Regions from separate parts of the Alicyclobacillus sp. SO9 genome, predicted to be linked through region 4. Evidence: riboswitches for the same ligand, from Rfam matches in the RefSeq annotation. Region 4 holds a riboswitch; each other region holds the start of a gene.

What was found. A riboswitch is a leader RNA that binds a small molecule or an ion and turns the genes downstream of it on or off. The one in region 4 is predicted to bind cyclic di-GMP.
Region 1: linked by a shared signal. The riboswitch ahead of GI364_RS05205 (hypothetical protein) and the one ahead of GI364_RS11405 (EAL domain-containing protein) in region 4 are both predicted to bind cyclic di-GMP.
Region 2: linked by a shared signal. The riboswitch ahead of GI364_RS13120 (sensor domain-containing diguanylate cyclase) and the one ahead of GI364_RS11405 (EAL domain-containing protein) in region 4 are both predicted to bind cyclic di-GMP.
Region 3: linked by a shared signal. The riboswitch ahead of GI364_RS02770 (Flp family type IVb pilin) and the one ahead of GI364_RS11405 (EAL domain-containing protein) in region 4 are both predicted to bind cyclic di-GMP.

The regions. Positions count from the first base shown of each region.
Region 1 covers NZ_CP066339.1:1,165,752-1,169,193, reverse strand. The annotation lists gene GI364_RS05215 (hypothetical protein) at 26-439, opposite strand; gene GI364_RS05210 (hypothetical protein) at 432-893, opposite strand; gene GI364_RS05205 (hypothetical protein) at 890-1,663, opposite strand; cyclic di-GMP riboswitch class I at 1,772-1,857, opposite strand; gene aspD (aspartate 4-decarboxylase) at 2,057-3,442, opposite strand, start outside.
Region 2 covers NZ_CP066339.1:2,821,130-2,824,571, forward strand. The annotation lists gene sigY (RNA polymerase sigma factor SigY) at 1-418, opposite strand, end outside; gene GI364_RS13115 (hypothetical protein) at 596-751, opposite strand; gene GI364_RS13120 (sensor domain-containing diguanylate cyclase) at 791-1,651, opposite strand; cyclic di-GMP riboswitch class I at 1,797-1,886, opposite strand; gene GI364_RS13125 (aspartyl-phosphate phosphatase Spo0E family protein) at 2,258-2,524, opposite strand; gene GI364_RS13130 (YitT family protein) at 2,713-3,442, opposite strand, start outside.
Region 3 covers NZ_CP066339.1:641,190-644,631, forward strand. The annotation lists gene GI364_RS02760 (hypothetical protein) at 1-274, shown strand, start outside; gene GI364_RS02765 (LuxR C-terminal-related transcriptional regulator) at 352-1,023, shown strand; cyclic di-GMP riboswitch class I at 1,193-1,285, shown strand; gene GI364_RS02770 (Flp family type IVb pilin) at 1,352-1,522, shown strand; gene GI364_RS02775 (TadE/TadG family type IV pilus assembly protein) at 1,595-1,972, shown strand; gene GI364_RS02780 (pilus assembly protein TadG-related protein) at 1,987-2,976, shown strand; gene cpaB (Flp pilus assembly protein CpaB) at 3,254-3,442, shown strand, end outside.
Region 4 covers NZ_CP066339.1:2,488,943-2,492,384, reverse strand. The annotation lists gene GI364_RS11405 (EAL domain-containing protein) at 1-2,193, opposite strand, end outside; cyclic di-GMP riboswitch class I at 2,256-2,344, opposite strand; gene GI364_RS11400 (helix-turn-helix domain-containing protein) at 2,405-2,692, opposite strand; gene GI364_RS11395 (recombinase family protein) at 3,057-3,442, shown strand, end outside.

The DNA of each region.
Region 1 (3,442 bases), 1.3 Mb from region 4:
CTGAAGTTCCGCGAGACCCGTTCTGCTACGCGCCTGACGCTTTTGTCGTGGCCTGTACTGGCGGAGGATTGGAAACGGTTACTGAAGGCGTCGGAACGGATACCTTGGCAGCCGCGTGTTGTGCATTCGACACATGAACAGCAGCTACCTGGATTCCACTCTTGAGTTTGTCAATTTGACTTCTCGCATCAGCCATCTTGGCTTCGATTTGGAGTTTTTTAGCGTGCTCTTTCGTCAGTGCCAAATGTAACTGGACCAAGGCAACTTGTTGTTTCTTCAACTCCGTCTCAAGTAATTGGTACTGTTCCTTTTCAGCACGAATCAGAGCCGCGTCATGGTTCGACTTCCGTGTATTTGCTTCAATGGAGTGCAGCAAAATCCCATATATACCGAGACTTGCAAGTACGCTAAGTGCCGCTTTTTGCCAAGGTTTAATCATCGTGTCCGCCACCACCATCATCGTCAGATTTCCCTGAAGCCCGAGTTACACTCTGGACTTTCGGCGGGCTAACTCGCTGGGCTAACTGACGCGCCTGCGCTGCAGAACGTGCCAAGGCGAGTTGCTGTGCCTGCTTGGCTGCGACCTGCTTGGCCGTCAACTGCTGTTGCAGAGACACTGCCTGTTTTTGCAATTTCTCAAGTGAGACACTAGCGTCTTTATCACTCTGCTGAGCCTGCTTGACCTCACTCGTGAGCTGTTTTATCTGTTTTTGGAGATCGGCTGTTTGTTGCTTCACTGCTGCGTTTAGCGACACATAATCCTGATTTGTCAGAGTCGCAGCACCCGGAGATTTAGGAATTAATCTGTGAAGCGGCTGTGCCTCAGCGTATCCAGTCACTGCAAAGCCAAGAGTGGCTGCGGCTAATAGTGCGCGTTTCCATGCTGGTTTCATATAGACCCTCCTTTCGGATTAGAAATTGTAGAACTGGCTAAATCAGGAGCATGGCTCGGAGTGCCTGTGCTCTCTGGAACCGGCTGCGGCGTTTGATTGGCTCGACGCCTTTGATTGTTGACCCAATGGCGCCAGTAAAAGGTGACAACCACAACCCCTGCAGATATCCAATACATCATCTGTAAGCGCACAGTATCTGTTCCGCCAAAAACCCCATGTGCAAAAACCAGTCCCCATACAAGCCAAGACATTCTGTGCAATGGTAACCACATTTTTGTGACTCTCCTCAATCCCAGACTTATCATGATGATAAGGAGACCGTAGACTGCAACCGCCCCTGCTACCATGGCCAAAGGATAATAGCGGGCGTGAATCGGAAACCATACCTGCTGCAATGTAACACCTGACTTCGGGTCAGACAGAGTGAAGAATAAGTGCAAACCAATGAGGATGAACAAAGCTGCCATCAACGACTGGTGCCATGACAAAAGGTGCACAGTCCAGCGCCACGTGTCTTTGTTTCTTGGATGGCTCAAGAGCAACCCAAGCACAACGATTAAGGTAAGAACCACGAAAGCCGCCACGGCAGCAGCGCGGCTTATCAGCCAGAAGGTCTCCCCGTGAACCCATTTGTCACTTTGAAGGCTGTAAAGACTTATCATAGAAATCAGAGGAATGGCAATTGCAATAACAATAATATTAGTAGCCAGCGGCGAGGCCTCAGTATCCTTCTTTGACTTGCGTTTTGGTTTGTTTGGTGGACGTGCCATATCGACCCTCCTTTTCAGTGGATTTTTACAAAATTTACTTCATAAACAAATCATGGAAAACACTGCAAATACAAAATAAAATCCGGCCTGAGGCCAGATTTATCACAATAGTGCAACCTGGCAACCCTTGCACAAAGTGCTTTAGGCCCATAGCTTTGCGTCCCTCAGTTTCCTGGGGTTTGCCAACAAATTATGCTTGATGTTGAAAAGCAACCCATGTCTATTTAGGGCCAAAGATGCCCCTTCTGCAACGTCTCCTGTGCATATACGCTCTTATTCTGCAGATGCTGTCGAAATCCTGCCTGCTCTGAGTATTAAGATTCATAAATTCTTGAGCAAGACGACATCGCGAAGCAGTGTGTAAAAGTAACGTGTGAAAGAACTGTGTAATTGTTACTTTTGACGGGAAACTCGCCACTCCTTGACATAGTCCTCAAGAACGCGGTGAAGTTCTCCGCCAATTTCTCGATAAGCCTGGTCCTCCAAATTTGCCAAGGAGACACGGATGGACCACTTTGGCCCATGAAATCCTCCGCCATTTAGCAGCACAATTGACGATTGTTCCGCTAAGCGAAAGAGAATGTCCAGGGGTTCATAATTCTCTTCCAGATGCTGTGCAAAGTCCTTCCCATAGTGATGGCCCGCCCAGTGCTGCAGATCAAACTCTGTGTAGTAGTCTGCATCGTTAGGGATTTTCGGCATGGGCAGTTCCAAACCTTCATAAAGCAGACGCATGCGTCGTTGACAGATATCCATAGTGAGGCGCTTATAAGTGTTTTTCGTGTCAAGAAGTGCAAATGCTGCAAACAAGGTCATTTGAATTTGCTGTGGTGTTGACAATCCGGCTGTGTGGTTCAAGGCAACTTGACGGCTGTCTGCGACGACCCTGTCAATAAATCGAATCGAGGCAGGTTCTTCCGTAATAGATGAATATCGTTGATTTAACATCTGGACTGTCTCTTCCGGGAGCCCTTTCAATAAATCGTCAAACACATTCTCTTTGTGTAAAGCAATCACACCAAGACGCCACCCAGTAACACCAAAGTATTTCGAGAGAGAATACACACACAGCGTATTGTAGGGCAATTCTGCTATCAAGGACCGGTATCCTTCTACAAACGTACTGTATACATCGTCCGAAATAATCATGAGACTGGGATTCGATTCCTTGATAATTGCTTTGAGGGTAGCCACGCTCTGCTTGTTCATAGCCACTGAAGGAGGATTACTGGGATTGACCAGAAACAACGCGTGAATTGACGTGTCCCGCAATTTATTGAGTTCAGACTCTGGATACTGCCATGTATGACGACCCTCTCCATCCGTGCCAAAAGCACGGATCTCTACGACGTCAAAATTGTATCGCCACAGTTTAGGAATCTCAACATAAGGCGGAAATATAGGAACCATGACAGCTACTTTAGCGCCTTTTGCAAGCAGACGATTCTCTTGGAGAGAATCAAATAGATAGCACATTGCTGCTGTTGCTCCCTCGACGGCAAACAAGTCAAACTTCCCCAAAGAAGTGTCATTCCCGCATAATTCCTGAAGTAAAAAATCGTGAACAATGCTCTCAGAGTGTACAAGCATCCTATCGGGCATGGGGTAGTTGTCGCCGATAATACCATCGACGAGTTCATGAATCCATTCGTCGGGCGAAAATCCATTGCGGTCAATGCCATAGTCCACAATGTCCTGAAGGAGTGCCACACCCTCCTCGTGTTGATGGCGGTCTATAAACTCTTTAAAACGCTGAGCAATGCCGTCGCCACTTGGCTT
Region 2 (3,442 bases), 330 kb from region 4:
AGCCATAGAAATGTTTCAATACCACCGCTGTTCGAGTATCGAGACTCAATCCAGACAAGACATCGACCAATGCTGGCCATTCATCAGGTGAAGTCTCTATTTGCCAGCGGAGGCTGCGGCTTAGCTCGTCGGCTGCTATGAATTCCTTCTCTCGTCTTCTTCGCCGTCGTTCATCAAAAAACAGCCGAGTAGCGATTGTCATAAGCCAAGATGAAAACTTACTTTTGGACGGATCATAGAGGTGAATCTTTTCAATGGCTCGTACCATGGTTTCTTGTGTAAGCTCCTCTGCCCTCGAGCGTTCTAATGTCACCTTCAACAGATATTTGAACACGAACAAATAGTTGCGCTGTAACAACAGCGCCAATGCTTCCTCGTCTCCTTGTTGTGCTGCTGCAGCCTGTAGTAGTTCGTCCATCAAATGGGCAGCCACCTATCCCGTCATTCATTCGGCACCTGAAGTAAACGTCAAGTGCAAGCGGCCTGGTTCGTGCCTCTGCCACACACCCCCCCGGCCATTTCCGACATGCCAGAAGCAAGCGGACACAACTCGTGCTGATGAATCTGTAGACATAGATAGTACGATTCAGGATGGTCAATGGTTCACATTACTCTTTAAGTTTTTTGCAAAAACCTTTAAAACTTGCGTTTTACCATGATGGACCACAAGGACAACCAAAAACGACATCACAATAAAACCAGCGCTTACAGAAGCGCTGGTTGCATATTTGATGACCTTCAGATACGCCATCTTTCAGTCCCACAGCGTTCATGCTGCGTCCAAAACCTTCTACTCTTTACACTCATAGTGAGTTCCCGGCTTCTGTTTGGCTTTGTACAAAGCCTCATCAGCCAACCGAAGCACTTCCTGAAAGGTTGCAGCGTGCATGGGAAACAATGCCATGCCCATACTTGCCGACATTTCCATAGTCACGTTATTGTGTACCCACGGTGCCGACAGTGCAACTCGAAGTCGTTCTGCCAGAAGTATGCTGTCCGATCTTGTTTGAATATGTACAGCGAGTATGAACTCGTCCCCGCCAATGCGTGCTACAATATCCTCTTTTCGTATGACCCCCTGAATGCGCCGAGCAGCTTCTTGCAGGACAGCATCTCCAACCAAGTGTCCCCATGTGTCATTCATTGTCTTTAGACTGTCCACATCAATGACCATTACTGCTACGAGACTGCCGGTTTTTTCTGCTTCAGCAAGGCTCGTGTGCAACCGTTCTTCTAGTCCGTGGCGATTCATAAGTCCCGTCAGGGCATCAAAATGTGCTTCTCTGCGAAGGCGTTGTTCAGTACTCACTCGTTCTGTTATGTCACGCACTGTACCAATTACATGAGGGTTTCCGCCCGCTCTTACAATATCCAATTTTGTCTCACCAATTTGACCTCCGTGGCTGAAAAGGAATGAGATTGGTTTGACGGTTGTCAGAGCATGGTGATACTGCTTGTCCAGAAACTCTGCTTCGTATGGGTCGAGGACATCGTAGAAAGTTGCGCCGTAAGCCATTGAAGTAAGTCCAGCAGCTCTCATAGCAGAGGAATTCATCTTTACGTATCGAAAATCATTGGAGTCATCCAGACGCATCACGAAAACTAAATCCGACATGTTGTCTAATATGAGTTCAACAGGTAAGTCAGACACCCTATTCCCCAACCTTCCAGAATCCTGTCTCTATATTACTTGGCGGTTGTCGTGAGCTTATTGCCGTCCGTTCAACTGCTGTCCATGACCGCATCCCTCCCAAAAAAAAACAACTCAGCCCGCAATCAGACTGAGTCCTAGCCATACGAGCAGCTGGCTGACTTGTCAGGCTCATCCTGATGTAGTCCCTTTAGCTTTGCGTCAGTGCCTTTCAGCACATTTGCCTTTATCGTAAATTCAATTGAGAAATCTGTGGTACGTTGTTCGCCATACCATTCTATGAATATTAGTTCAGTATATGCTGCTTCCACACACTGGTATTTCAACACCTTGCGTAAAAATCCTCCAATACATACTATAATTTGTAACCCATAATCATTATCGGTGCGCCAAAGGACTCCGTATTTACACGCAATAGTTGAATACGCACAATAGTTGTGATGCACCTTTACCGGTTAAAGTACGAACAAACAAAGGGAACGCCCTCCATTCCAATTTACACAAGTGGGAATTGTGTCATTTTAACGAATTGAACCGGCATTTCAACTGAATGCTATGACAGCCAAGCCACCGCGGTTGTGTTTGTCTTATCCATTTCCAATTCATTTAGCAGGGAGGCATCGCAGTTTGTCTGAGAGCAGTGTCATGCCAATCTAAAAAATCTGTAAGCGAGCCCAAACCATGAATTTCTGTGTTTGTATCGTACCGATATAATGTGGTTTCATAACTTGAATCTTTCAAGAGTTGTTGAACTTTCACAATATAGTCGTCCAACTGTTCACTGACAGCAATCACTTCTGGATGTGTCAAACTGCCCCGTTCATGTGCTAGGTCAATCATTTTGCACCGAAGGTGTTCTATTAGTTGATTCATTGCAACGTCCGCCCTCCCCTCTTCCACTAAGAAGCAACAACGCTCCCAAGCGTAACACATTGTCTAAACCAAATTTGTCACAACGTGTCGAAGGGGAAATAAAACATTAAAAATTCGTTAATTCTCTGCTCGAGTCGCGATGTTCTGCCATAAATAAATGTCGATGCAACAGCTTGGACAACACAGTCTCACCATATTTGCTTGAAATGTCCAATCACGTTCTGTGTTGCAATCACGCTGATAAAAGCTTTGGAATCGTTCTCGAGCACAATGGTTCGCAGTTGAGTGAGTTGTACGTTGGTAGTAACGCAGAGCAGTACATTTTTAGGGTGATTTGAGTACGTTCCGACTGCATTCCAACTGGTAACGCCGCGAATCATATTCGCTGTAATAGCTCTTGAAACTCTCTCTCCGTGTTCTGTGATGATAATCACAGAGACGCGGCCAACATGATTTAGCAGTACTGCGTAAGCCTTGGAACTCGCGAAAATTGATATTAATGTATACATGGCCACTTGTATGTTGAAGAGAAATACCGATAATACAATAATTACAGCATTAAAAATCAGATTTAAATTGGCGACCGTTACATTCCTATGGCGCGCAATGACCCTCGTGACTATATCCAGGCCGCCTTGAGAACCGCCGAGGCGTAAAACAATGGCACACCCGCCTCCGGACAGCACACCGCCGAACACACTGTCCAAAAGGATATTATGGGTCGGAATATGGTGGACGTGTATGGTTGTCAGAAAAACAAAAAGCAAAATGGCAGAGTACACAGTATAGACCGTAAATTTCCTGCCAATTTGAAATGCGCTCAGTACTAGAAGCGGTAAATTCAGGATTAGATACATAACTGCCAGAGAAACCGGGACAAAATGTTGAATCAGTATAGCGACACCTGTGACTCCGCTT
Region 3 (3,442 bases), 1.8 Mb from region 4:
AGAACTGGCAACGCTGACATTGCGCTCACTGGAGACCTATCCAGAGATGAGCCGATACATAGAGGTTATCAAAGGCTGCAGGACGATGAATATCAGATTGGACAGTAAAGAGGCGTACATGGCTGCGTCACTAAACATATCGCTGCAATATGTAGAATCTGTTGAGTTCCGAAAAATGACTCATGAACAAGCACGTAATGACATCCTAGACAAGTACAAACGCAATGTACCGAGTGATATCATAAGGGTCTTTACCAATCTTTTCAGTGCGTAGGCTGCGTCGAATCCAGTGCATGTCACAAATGTCGTTTGGGACGCGGTAAAGGGAAGAGAGTCCAGGAGAGATGTATTGTGCAACCTGTCAATGTCTATACGTACATATCGCGGGAGTTAATCAGTATTGCTATAGAAGCAGTGTTTTCGTCGCAAAAAGGATATGAGTTTGCGGGGGTCTATGAAGGCCGCAGCAAGCGTCTTGGAAATATCAATAATGTAGTGGACCATGTGGTGACGGATATTGTGGTCACAGACATCGGTTTGGAAGAAAGTAACGTTGAATCCCCTTTGCTCGTGATGAAAAGGCAGTGGTTGGGGCTGCGGTGTCTCTATCTGTTGCCTTCACAGTCAGATGATTCTCTCATTTTGCGCGCATTGCGTTCGGGTGCGGACGGGTTTATTTACGAATCGGCCAGTAAAAGTGTCTTGCTGCAGGCGATGAAGACGATAGCCAGCGGACACTCATTTTTACAGCCTGACATTACACCCATTGTTCTGACGGAACTCAGAAAATCTCGCTATCCTATTCAAGAGTCCGATGTCAGTGTAGACCTGACCGAGAGAGAGCGGATGCTCTTGCAACTGTCAGCCGACGGCCTAAGCAATCAACAAATAAGTGACGTGCTTCACGTACACGAAAAGACAGTGAGAAATATGTGGTCTATGTTGTTCCAGAAATTGGGTGTTGGTGACAGGACTCAAGCAGTACTCTGGGCGATTCGCACTGGAAATGCTGAGTTGCGGTGAACCATGGGCCTTGCAACGGGAAACAGTTCTCCAGAAGTCTTTGTCCATTCTGCGAAATCTGACGTAAATTCGCGGATTCGGGACAAAAGTCTGATATGTACGATGACAAAATGCCGTAGAATCTATCAATTTTCTTGACGTATTATAGGCTTAGGCCAAAAGACAACAAGATCAATAAAGGCAAACTTCAAGAAATTGGAGGGCGCAAAGCCATGGGTCTACGGTCGTCTGATGTGACGACTACGATTGCCAGGTTGCTGATCTGGGTGGTAAAACGCACTCGGTTCTGCGACCCGGTGGAGAAGTCATCCACGGGGAGGTGTGAGCGATGCGGTTTATTCGGAATCTTTCAAATCGTTTTCGCGGAAAAGAAGAAGGACAGAGTTTAGTAGAGTACGGCTTGATTATTGCACTGATTGCATTAGTAGTTATTGTTGCGTTGACGGCTATCGGAGGGAACATCGGCAATCTTTTCAATAATATTTCTAACCATCTTTAATGTTTACCGTCCGTTGCAGCAGAGGTTTCTGTTGCAATGGACGGTTTTTATTCTGCTCAGGAGGGTTCCGGCATGAGGCGATACTCCCGCGAAGAAGGTCAATCTCTGATTGAGTTTGCCCTGGTGCTGCCGGTTCTCTTGCTGCTGTTAATGGGAATTGTTGATTTCGGACGAGTGCTGTCGGCCTATTTGGTCGTGTCTCAGACAGCGCGGGATGCAGTTCGGTACGCCAGTATCGGCGGTTCGAATGCTGCGGTCGGACAGGCCGTGCAAAGAGATGCCGGTATGCTGGGTGCCGTCTCCTGGACGATGGACCCGACTGCGCCGACGTCCGGACAGCCGGTTTCCGTTACCGTTTCACATACGGTCAATATCTTCGATCCGATTATGAGTATGGTTCTGGGCAGTCACTACGCGGTCACGGCAACCGCGACAATGCGAGATGAGTGATTGGTGGTGAACTGATGAAACGCAGCCAAATGCATCACAGTTGTGGCTGGCTGTCAGCTCTCTTCAAACGGCTGGTGCTGTGTGCGCTGTATCGCTGGCATCGTGAAGAGAGCGGGAATGTACTGGTTCTGACCGCCTTATCCTTTGTTGCACTATGCGGCTTCGGCGCGCTCGTGGTCGATGCCGGCATGTTAGATGTGCAGTACCGGAAAGCCCAGTCCGGAGCGGATGCAGCAGCTCTGGCAGGTGCGCAGCAGCTGTTGCAAGGGGCTAAGACTGCTGCTCAAACGGCCGTTCACTACGGGCTTCTCAATGACCAGAAGGTTACGTATCAGGCTACAGCTGATATCCAGACAAATACGGTCTCTGTAGCAGGCAAGGCAACGAGTCCCCTGTGGTTCGCGCGGGTTCTGGGAAAGAACACTGCCAGTTATCAGGTGAACTCGAAGGCGGCGGTTGGAACGCTGGTATCTGGTGTTGGCATGGTGCCGATTGCTGTGACGAAGCAAACACTCGTCTATGGACAAACCGTCATTCTGACATCCGGTGCCGGCGGCGGGTCGGCAGGGAACTATGGTTTTCTCGATTTCTCGGGAAATGGTGCGAAAGGTGTCGAGTGCGACTTGGAACACGGATACGACTTTCCTATGCATGTGGGTGAAACTGTGTCGACCGAGACGGGTGTGATGAAGGGTCCTGTTGAACAAGCAATTGAGTACAGGCTGCATGAATCCTGTGATGACAGTGCCTGCAACTCTTTTGCGACGGCAACGTCAGATTGCTCGCGTGTAATGTACCTTCCTGTCATCAATGCGCTGCCGCAGAACGGGAAAAAACAGGTGACTATTCTGGGATTTGCCGCCTTCTTCCTGGAGGGACTGCAGGGTAAAGGCGGACACCAGGAGATCGTAGGGCGATTTATTCAAATGGTCCGTCCCGGTACCTTGGGGCAGGGAACAAACTACGGCACCTATGCGGTGAAGTTAGAGCCGTCAGCCGGATAACGCAGTGAATGGCTTATCAAGTGTAAAAAGCAAAGCGGACTGAGGACTTTCCGTTGGATTGAAAGCATGTGCGTGGATTGAAAGCATGTGCGTGGATTGAAAGCATGTGCGTGGATTGAGAGCATTCGCGTGGATTGAGAGCATTTGTGTGGATTGAGAGCATTTGTGTGGATTGAGAGCATTTGTGTGGATTGAGAGCATGTGCATGGATTGAAAGCATGTGCGTGGATTGAGAGCATTTGCTTGGATTTAGGGCTTTCGGTGTGGAGGTGACAGGGTGGCTCGACGGTCTTATCTTTTTTTGTTTCTGATTTCGCTGGTGCTGGCCATCCTCACAGCTCTGGTGATTGCTAAGGAAATGAAGGCATGGAAGCATGCCAATACAGGAGAAAAACAGATACAAGTGGTAACAGTGGTTCAAACAGTACCTGCACATCAGGTGATAAACGCAAATGACGTGACGCTC
Region 4 (3,442 bases):
AAGTTCGAACTGGTAAAGCCAACTTAACGATGAATACCCGGTACCAAAGTCATCAAAATAGATTCCAATGCCCATGTTTCTGAGAACTCTAATAGAGTTAATAATTGCAGGGTCGTTTGGGAGTATCGATGTCTCTGTGATCTCAATTTCGATGAGCGCGGGCTCAATGCCATATTCATGTAAAATTGTTTTCACGGTCTCAACGGTATTCGGATCCTTGAGTTGTTGGGCGCTAAAATTGACGGAAACCTTGAGTGTCTTTTGTCCTTGCTGTTTCCACTGTTGCAGGTGGTGACAGACTTGCCGCAGGACCCATTGACCAATGAGCACAATCGACCCAGTCTGTTCTGCCAGGTACAGAAACTCACCAGGAGATACAAGTCCCCATTCAGGATGTTGCCAACGGATGAGTGCTTCCGCCGCAACAATGCTTCTCGTGTCCGCTGCTACTCTCGGCTGAAAGTAAATCACAAACTGTTCTTCATTTATGGCATTTTTGAAATCATTGGAGAGTGTGAATTCCTTATAAGCTTTGGCATCCAAACTTTGGGAATATAGTTCAATCTGGTTTACCCCCCGAAGTTGTGCATCATGTAAAGCCATGTCTGCTGTTTTCAAAAGAGCTTCAGTATTCTCCCCGTCTTCAGGAAATGTACTGATACCTACATTGCATGTAATGGCTAATGCATAATCGCCAATCTGAAAAGGGGTATCAAAAGAGTCGACAACTTGCCTTGCGAACTGAAGGACATCACTCATATTGTGTACATAGGGTACAACCATGGAAAATTCGTTCTCACCTGTTCGCGACACGACACAATCAGTCGGCACCAACTGCCTCAAAGCGTCCGCTACATCGCGAATCAGGTGGTCTCCAGTAGTTCTGCCGAGACTGGAGTTTATGTACTTAAAGCGATTAATATCGAGACGCAGAACTGCTAGTTTCTCCTCTCGCTGTCTATGAATCCCAATCAACAACTGCAGGCGCTCCTCAAGATGTTTCCGGTTTGGCAAGGAAGTTAAGCTGTCATGGAATGTCATGTGCTTCATTAGTTCTTCAGCCCTGCGACTCTCTGTTACATCGTGGAAATTGACAATAATGCCCTCTGTACTATAAAACGCAGTGAGATAGCGAATACGCGTGGAACAGTATCTCCATTCCCCATTTTTGTGTTTGAAACGTGCAACACAGGTGTGCTGGCTTGAGGCCTGGTGTACCGCCTGATGACATACCGACAGGTACCCTGTTACATCCTCAGGATGAATGACATGACCGAGTCCTAACGAGATGAACTCTTGTGCACTATAGCCCAAGACATTGGTGATGGCATGCGTAACATAATTCATATCGTATTCCTTGGACAGTATCATACAAACGTCAAAAGAATTCTCAACGAGAGCCTGCAGCCCCCTCTCCATCGTAGAGAGCATCGCAGTGGAGGACTCGTTATTTGCAAAAGATTTACTGTAACGAGCCACTACACCTGTTATGCCTCCCTCCAAATCATGAACTGGATATAAAGTGACCCCGACTTGTACAGGGATGCCGTTCTTATGTATTCGCATGGTTTCAACTCGAATAAAACCGCCGTCCGCCAAAACGGTTTCATATATGGATTGCATGGCTTCCCAGTGAAGCGCTGGAATGAGCTGAATTGGCATTTGTAGTCGCAGTTCCTGTTCAGTCCAGCCGAAGAGCTGTTCGGCCATCGGACTGACCTTAACAATCCGCAAATCGCGATCGATATGTATACTTGAATATGAATCCGTTGAGTCATTGTCGACGTCCGCGGTAGACGGTAACAATTCGTCTTCAGTCATGAGGTCCGTCACGTCGCGGGTCTTACCCGAAACCGATACAATCTGACCATCATCCCCGATTTTATAGTCCAGTTCAGAATACAGGTACCGCTCGCCGTCGTTGATGATTCGAAATGTAATGCCATCGATAAAATTTCCCGCGCCTACGAGTTTCCACCAGGTCTTTACCAATTCCTCATCATTTGGATGTACCGACTGCATGATTGTTTGCGGTACGACAGACGCTGTGTTTGGGATTGCAAAAAGCTTGTGACAGTCCTCAGAACAGGTAAGAATTTCCGACTGCATATCGAAAGTCCATTCTCCCAGTAAGAACACCGAATCCCTGCTCCGTCTCTGTTCGAGACCCCGCGACCTCCGTAACCGAATCATGCAATTTTCCCCCTATATGACAATAGGCATCCGTTTTACGGATGCCTATCATAATCCATCTAAACGGTAACTGGCTGGCATAGTAGATAGACTACGTTAGCCCCTATAGCTTTGCGTCCGCTTCGTTTCCGAAGGGGTGCCTTTTCTTTTAAATACCACTAGAACACATCATATCACACAATACGGGATAAAAATCAAGATTTGAGAATCACTAGGTTCCCCTTTTATTTAATCGTTCGGCAACCAAGTCGGCCAACGTCTCCAAGACATGATTGCGGTCATACATTGGACGTTCCTCACCACAGCCATCTAACCAACGAAAGAATGCATCTCGAGGAATAATCATTCGCCTTCCGTGCGTAATAACTGGGAAATCTCGATCTCTGACAATACTGTATGCTTTATGCAGGTCTACCCTCAGTATTTCTGCAACTTCCGATACCGTTAAAGTTATTGGATAGTCTCTGGCTTCCGGTATAGAAGAATCCCTCGGTGTCATTTGCTCCCCTCCCCTTCAAGCAAATTTACTCTTTTGACGCTATTTGAACCAAAACACCTCCTCATTTAAACCTGCGACATCCATTCAAAGCGCAGCACAAATGACATTCACATACGTCTGGGGAAGAGAACAAGCAGGGAAAGAACAGAGTATGCACGCCCTAGAAGTATTATAAAATCTTATCCGCAACGGTTCACATTCCATAATTACCCAGATGGATGAGTACCATCTTAGATGAGTGCCGTCTTGTAACTGTACTTCTGTTTGCCACGCCTGCGGCATATGCAATTGTATTAGGGCACACAGCAGGACTCTCATTTCCCAAAAACCAGTCAGTCCCTTGGGCCAAGCAAGGAGGAACGCAATGGCTGCTGCTCTCTATGCTCGGGTTAGTACGGATGAACAAGCGCAACACGGACATTCCATAGACGCTCAAAAGGAGCGGCTCATCGCTTATGCCGTGTCCCAGGGGTGGCATGAATACCGTCTTTATGTTGACGAAGGCTACAGTGGTACAAGTCTGGAGCGCCCCGCTCTCAAGTCTCTTTTGAGACACATAGAACAAGGAACCATCGATACCGTAGTCGTATATAGACTCGACCGTTTAAGTCGCCGACAGCGAGACGTGCTCTTTCTCTTGGAAGATGTTTTTATGCCAGAGGGCGTGGTGTTTAAAAGCGCCACAGAACCGTTTGACACGGGCACACCTCTGGGAAAAGCCATGATAGGTATACTGGCCGTCTTTGCACA